2 regions of the Geobacillus sp. BK01 genome follow, and region 1 is predicted to be linked to the other one. Evidence: riboswitches for the same ligand, from Rfam matches in the RefSeq annotation. Region 1 holds a riboswitch; the other holds the start of a gene.
The links. Region 1 has a riboswitch for thiamine pyrophosphate ahead of tenA (thiaminase II). Riboswitches for the same ligand answer to the same signal wherever they lie in the genome.
Positions count from the first base shown of each region.

Region 2: linked by a shared signal. The riboswitch ahead of ACTVDO_RS14820 (LuxE/PaaK family acyltransferase) and the one ahead of tenA (thiaminase II) in region 1 are both predicted to bind thiamine pyrophosphate.

Region 1 covers NZ_JBQPTH010000003.1:272,448-275,966, forward strand. The annotation lists gene ACTVDO_RS05500 (ABC transporter ATP-binding protein) at 1-694, opposite strand, end outside; gene ACTVDO_RS05505 (ECF transporter S component) at 707-1,297, opposite strand; gene tenA (thiaminase II) at 1,330-2,013, opposite strand; TPP riboswitch at 2,121-2,228, opposite strand; gene ACTVDO_RS05515 (class I SAM-dependent rRNA methyltransferase) at 2,376-3,519, shown strand, end outside.
Region 2 covers NZ_JBQPTH010000020.1:40,403-43,921, reverse strand. The annotation lists gene ACTVDO_RS14825 (tetratricopeptide repeat protein) at 1-1,085, shown strand, start outside; TPP riboswitch at 1,322-1,430, shown strand; gene ACTVDO_RS14820 (LuxE/PaaK family acyltransferase) at 1,500-2,585, shown strand; gene ACTVDO_RS14815 (acyl-CoA reductase) at 2,582-3,519, shown strand, end outside.

The sequences.
Region 1 (3,519 bases):
TGCCCTCGGCGTGAATGACATCTTTATATTCAGAAAATACGTTCTTGGCCTTGCCATCAGCCATAATCCGTCCGTCGCGGCCGAGCAATACAATCCGATCAACAAAGTCTAAGACATGATCGATTTTATGTTCGACGATGACGACTGTTTTATCGCGACCCACCTTTTTGACGGTTTGCCATACCGCTTTTGTCCCTTCTTCATCAAGCAGTGCGGTCGGCTCATCCAAAAACAAAACATCTGGCTCAAGCGCGAGCACGGAGGCGAGCGCCAACCGCTGCTTCATCCCGCCGGAAAGTGTATGAATATCGGTGTGCGGTTCGATCGCCAACCCGACTTGATCCAACAGCGCACGGATACGGCCGGGCATCTCTTGACGCGGCACGCGTCTATTTTCGAGGGCAAACGCGATTTCCTCATCGGCATACGGCATGCAAAACTGTGCATCCGGATCTTGAAACACATACCCCCACTGTTTCGGTCGCTCAAGGCGCCCGGCTTTCATCGGCACGTCGATCGAACGCGGAATCAAGCCGGCCATCACTTGCAAAAGCGTCGACTTACCGCAGCCAGACGGACCGAGGAGAAGTACTTTCTCCCCAGCGGCGATCGACAGCGACAAGTCGCGAAACAATAAGTCGTTGTGCCCGGGAAATTTCAAGCGCAACTGTTCAATCACAATGGCTTGCTTCATCGCTTTTTCCCCTTATCGGTTCAGCGCATCGTAGTCCTCTTTGGAAGCCGGCCGCCACATTTGCGTCACCCCTGTTTTCTCAAGCGCCTTGGCCAACGAAACGGCGAACACGCCGGAAATGAGAACGGCGCCGACAAAGCGCGCCAACAAAAAGAGCGCCATGTTCCACGGGGCGAGGGCCTCGATATATCCTTTGTAAAAATCCATGATCAGCGAACCGACTGTCGCTCCGATAGCACTGAGCGACACGACAAGCACATCAAACCGTCGATAGCGGAATGCGGCAAACACCAACTCGGCAAACAACCCCTGAATGACACCATAAATGAGCACTTCAAGCCCCCATTGCGACCCCATGACCAGTTCGCCGGACGAAGCTGCAATTTCAGCGAGCAGTGCCACTCCCGGCTTGCGGATGAGCAAATAGGCGAGCGATGAGGCGATAAACCACATTCCGTATATCAATTGGTCGGCGTGAAACCCGAATACTTTCACCACTTCATACAACGGTCCCCACACTTTATAAATGACGCCAAACACAACAGCAATCACAATCGTCGTTAAAATATCGGCCAGCTTCAAGCCTTTCGATGTTTTTTCCAAGAAAACCCCCCCTTTTTAGTGTCGACGCCGTTTTACCGGCTCTCCACCAGCCCGGCGGACGGCCATCGCTCCAATTCATACGCCATCTCCCAAAACTTGTACTCATAGTCGCTGCTGATCAAAAAATGCTGTTCCATCCGACGCCGATCTTCCTCGGTTACAGCGGCGGCAATGGCGTCAAGCCGGTCGATCTGCTCCTTAACAAGCGAGCGAAACCAATCGGAGCTATATGTACTGATCCATTTTTCATAAATCGGATCGTTCGGCCGGCACGTTTTCAGCCGCTCGCCGATTTCGTAATACAGCCAATAGCACGGCAAAATCGCGGCAATGACATCACCCAAATGCCCTTCATACGCCGCCCGATACATATGCGATGTATACGCATAAGCCGTCGGCGCCGGCATGAACGCGGCCCGCTCCTCTTCGGTGATGCCAAGCAGTTCGGCAAACGTTTCGTGAAGCGATAATTCCGCTTCGCATGTGCTTTGGGCATGGTGCGCCAGCCGAGCCGTCGTCGCCAAATCCGGCGATTTCGCCGCCCCGATCGCCTGCACACGGGCAAAATGGCGCAAATAATACGCATCTTGCATGACATAATAACGGAATTTCGCACGATCCAACGTTCCTTCGCCAAGCTCTTTGACAAACGGATGATGAAAGCTTGCCTGCCAGATCGGATCAGCTGCCTGGCGCACCCGCTTTGCAAACGACATTTGTCTCCCCCTTTTCCACAAAATAAAAACGCCGCTTCCTTTACCAAGCAACGTAAAGAAAGCGGCGTGAGCCTACAATTTCGCAAGGCAGAATCATGATCCGCCTATGTGCAGCTCCTCCACTTCCCTACGCTGGTATTACCCAGATCAGGTGCTAAGGGTCTCAAAGGCACACTTTGATCTCAGCCTTTCTAAAGGCCCCCCTAGTGGATGTTCTATCATGATGCCATTTTCCTGTTTATCTTTATCATATCACGACGGCGGCGATTGTCAACCTTTTTTTTCCGTCCGACGTTGCACCGCGCTCCGCGATTCGCTATGATTAAAACGCAACAATTGACTATCGGATGGGAGTGGAACGAATGGCAAAAGTCATGTTAAAACGGCAGCGGAAAAAACGGCTCGAACAAGGCCATCCGTGGATTTTCCAAAGCGAAGTCGACCGCATCGAAGGCGACGTCAAGCCGGGCGACTTCGTCGATGTCTATAACCATCAAGGCTATTGGCTGGCGAAAGGATACATTAACCCGGCCTCGCAAATCATCGTGCGCGTGCTGACGCAAAATCCCGAGGATGAACTCGATGAGCGCTTTTTTATTAGGCGCATCCGCCAAGCGTGGGCGTACCGCGAACGGATGATTCCGGGCGTCCGCTCATGTCGCGCCGTCTACGGCGAAGCCGACTTTCTTCCGGGGCTCATCGTCGATAAATATGAGGACGTGCTTGTAGTACAAATTTTGTCGCTTGGGATGGAAAAACGCAGAGATTGGATTTTGCACGGCTTGCTTGACGTGTTCTCACCAAGAGCCGTTTATTTGCGCAATGATGTATACGTCCGCGAACTGGAGGGGCTCGAACAAGAAAAAGGCTTTTGGTACGGAGAAGCGGAAACCGAAGTCGAAATCGAGGAAAACGGTGTCAAATATATTGTTGATATTGAAGGCGGTCAAAAAACCGGCTTTTTCTTCGATCAGCGGCAAAACCGCGCTGCTCTGCGCCCGCTTATCGGCCCGGAGACGACGGTGCTTGACTGTTTCACCCATACCGGCTCCTTTATGTTAAACGCCTGTCTGTACGGGGCAAAGCACGTCACCGCCGTCGACATTTCCGAACATGCGATTGAAACAGCAAAACGAAACGCCGCCTTAAACGGGTTTACAAATGTGGAATTTGTCGTCGCCAATGCGTTTGACTATTTACGCGAAGCGGTGCGGGCTGGCAAACAGTGGGATGTCGTCATCATCGACCCGCCGGCGTTCGCCAAATCGGCCCACGCGGTATCAAAGGCGCTGCGCGGCTATAAGGACATCAATTTAAACGGGCTGAAGCTTGTCAAAGACGGCGGCTTTTTCGTCACATCGAGCTGCTCATATCACGTTCGCCCCCATCGATTTCAAGAAATGGTCGCCGACGCGGCGTTTGACGCCAAAAAAGTGCTGCGCGAAGTGTACTGGAACGGCGCCGGCTATGACCACCCGAAACTGCTCGCTGCCGATGAAGGCGACT
Region 2 (3,519 bases), on a different contig from region 1:
TCGTGCCGGAGGCGAACGTGATCGTCTATTCGCCGCACGCGCCAAGCCGCAGGCAGCAACAGGAGCTTGTCGGCTTGCTTGGTGAGGTGCGTCAGCATCGGTCTTCCGTTCGCCGGGAAGAAGCGATATTGGCGACAATTCGCCGGTTCATTGCCCATTTGTTCCGACAGCGGGCTGAGGCGGAAAGCCGGCTGGCGGAATCGGTCGTCTGGAAAAAAGAAATGGCCGCCAAGCTGAATGGGGCGATCCACCAACTCGGCGATCAGCAAGAGGAGAAAACCGCGAAAATCGTAAAAGCGTTCCGCGCTGTTTTGGAAGAGACGCGGACGGCCGTGGCAGCGGCGATTCCGGATATATTGCGCAAAGCGACCGACTTTGTGCGGGAAGACAGTGACTTTTCCCGCCTTCACCTCGAGCTGAATGACAGCGTGAACGAACAGCTTCGCGCTTATGTCGATGAAGAGGTGCTGCCGAATTTGCATCGCGCCATGAACGATTGGATTGCCGCGACAGAAGAGGAATTCCATGAATGCCAGGCGTTTTTGCATGAAATGAGTGAAGGGTTTAACGCTATGTTCGGTGAGGAGCGGCTTGCGCTCGAGTGCGATTTCCGCATTTTGACCGATTGGCGGCGCGATATTGACCGGCTCGCAGGCGGCACGCAAATTGACAAGTTGAACGTTTTCCTCCGCCGCACGCCGGGGCAGCTGCTCCTGAAGGGGGCGGGCAAACTGCTTGGCGCCTTCGCGCAAAATAAGGCGATGTTGGCGCAAAAGTATAAACAGTTTATCCAAACGCAAGATTATGCCGATGTGGCGGAAACGGTTATCGGGCAGTTGTTGCTGCCGTTTGAATGGTTTGCGAAATCGCTCGAACGCGACATTGCCCAATTTTTCCAGCCGCCGTTGGCAGTGTTAACGGAAACGTTGGAGCGGTTGGAGCTTGAAATTGCCGCCCAGGAAGGGGAATTGAAGCAGATGCGCACGAATCCGGAAGCGTATCGCGACCCGCTTGTCCTTTTCGGCATCCGTCTACGCCAATGCGAACAGCTGGCACAGGCCGCCTCCACCGCGGTTCAAGTATAAGGAAGGAAGGTGTCCTAACTAACGGGACACCTTCTCTATATAGGCGTAATGACTGACGGAAAACGGAAGAACACAACTTTTTGAAGACAGCCCCTTCTATAGGCTGTGGTTCACTCCGTCACCGCCTCCATCTGCCGCGGCTTGGCCGGATGTTTGCGCGCACAGATGGAGGATGCTTCCATCGCTTTTTTCTTGCATTCTTTTTTTTTAGAGAGTAGACTTTGATTGTAAAAAGATCATACACTTACGGGAGCTTGTGGAATCAGGCTGAGAGTACGGCTAATCCGCCGTTGACCGTTGAACCTGTTGGATAATGCCAGCGCAGGGAAAGGAAGCATTTTGAAGCACTTTGCCGCGCGCAAAGTGCTTTTTTGCGAGAGTGGAATGGGGATAGAGCAGAAAGGGTTGGAAAATATGACACAACAAGAAATCGTCGAATGTTTGCTTTCGTTTATCAATAAGGAAACGTCCTCGGAAGATGAGTTTAACGAGTATGCCTTGCAGCTATTTGCCTATCAATACGAAAACAATCTTCCGTATCGTACATATTGCAGGCAAAAAGGAAAAACGGCAAGAACGGTGAAAACGTGGCGGGACATTCCCGCTGTGCCGATCAATGCGTTTAAAGAATTGACGCTAAGCTGCACGCCTCCTGAGCAGGCTGAACGTGTGTTTATGACGAGCGGAACGACAAAAGGAGTTCGGGGAAAACATTATCATCCGACACTGAAGGTGTACGATCAGTCCATGATCGTCAATTTTCAAAAGCGGTTCATGAAAGGGCGCGATAAAATCAAGATGGGGATTCTGTTTCCGGCGGAAGAGGATATGCCGAATTCTTCGCTCGCCCATTATTTAGCGCTCGCTATTAACGTGTTTGGCACGGAAGACAGCCAATATTTTGTCAACCGCGGCGGTCTGGATATGGACCGGCTTCTTGCCGGACTGGAGCAGGCGGAACAATCGGGTGAGCCGTACGCCCTTTTAGGGGCTTCGTTTAGCTTCGTTCATTTGTTTGAAGAGCTCGCCAAACGAGGAAAAACGTTCCGTTTGCCGGACGGGAGCCGAATTCTTGATACAGGCGGCTTTAAAAACCAGTCGCGGGAAATGGGCCTCGATGAGTTTTATGACGCGCTGTCCGCTTATCTTGGCGTCCCGCGCCGCGCGTGCATCAACATGTACGGCATGACAGAGCTTAGCACACAATTTTACGATAACGGAAATGAGACAGTTCCGTCGGTGAAATCGGGGCCGCATTGGATTCGCACGAGAGTGATTCATCCGTTGACCGGGGAGGAGATGCCAAAAGGAGAACGCGGCGTCCTCGTTCATTGCGACCTCGGCAACTTCAACTCGGTAACGACGATTTTGACGGAAGATATGGGCGTGGAAACGGACGACGGCTTCCGATTGTTCGGTCGGGTGCAAGGGGCGGAAGCGAAAGGTTGTTCGATCGCAGTCGAGGAATTCATCCGCGCGGCGAAGGGGATGTCCGAATGAGAGAATATGCCGGTTATCTTCCTGACATCGGGGATGAACCGATCGAAACGCGTGTTTTAACGTTTAAAAAAAACGGGGAAACGGTCGAGGTGGAAGTTCCCCTTTTAACGGTGGGACAGCTGAACAAAGTGGCAGAAAAAGTGAAACAAGCCAGCGCCCGGGTTCTTCCATCGTTTTCGGTGATGGAGATGGTTGAGTTGCTTGACCGGGCGGTTGAACAGCTGCTTGATCGCCGCCATCCCGTTCGGCAAAAGGCGGAACGCGTGCTGCCGATTGTCACCGGTTATGATGCGGAAATGGTTCGGCTTGGGCTGACCTCGTATTTCAAAACGTTCCGCAAACCGCAATTGCAACGGTTTCTTGTGGAGGACTTCGAAAACCCCCTGCTTCTCGACGGCTTTCAACCGCGGGCCAAAGGCGGCTTTTCCAAAGCGGTCGGCCCGGAGTTGATCGTCCATATTTGGGCGGGGAACGTGCCGGCGCTGCCGTTATGGAGCTTGATTTCCGGGCTGTTGGTGAAAGCGGGGAACATCGGGAAAGTATCGAGCGCTGAGCCGCTTTTTGCCGGCTGGTTTGCCCGTTTAGTAGTAGAAATCGAGCCGAAATTGGCGGACTGCCTGGCCGTCGTTTGGTGGAAAGGCGGAGACGCCGAGCGGGAGCGCGCTATGTTTCAGCAAGCGGATGTAGTCGTCGGCTATGGGAGCAATGCATCGCTGCAAGACATGCAAAGCCGCATTCCGGTGACAACCCGTTTTTTGCCGTTTGGCCATAAAATTAGTTTTGGCATTGTTTCCCGCTCCTGTCTTGATGCAAGAAAGGCGTGGCAGACCGCTCACCAAGCGGCGTTCGATATTGTGCGCTACGACCAGCAAGGGTGTTATTCGCCGCATCTGTTTTATGTGCAAAAAGGTGGAAGTGTCTCGCCAAAAGAGTT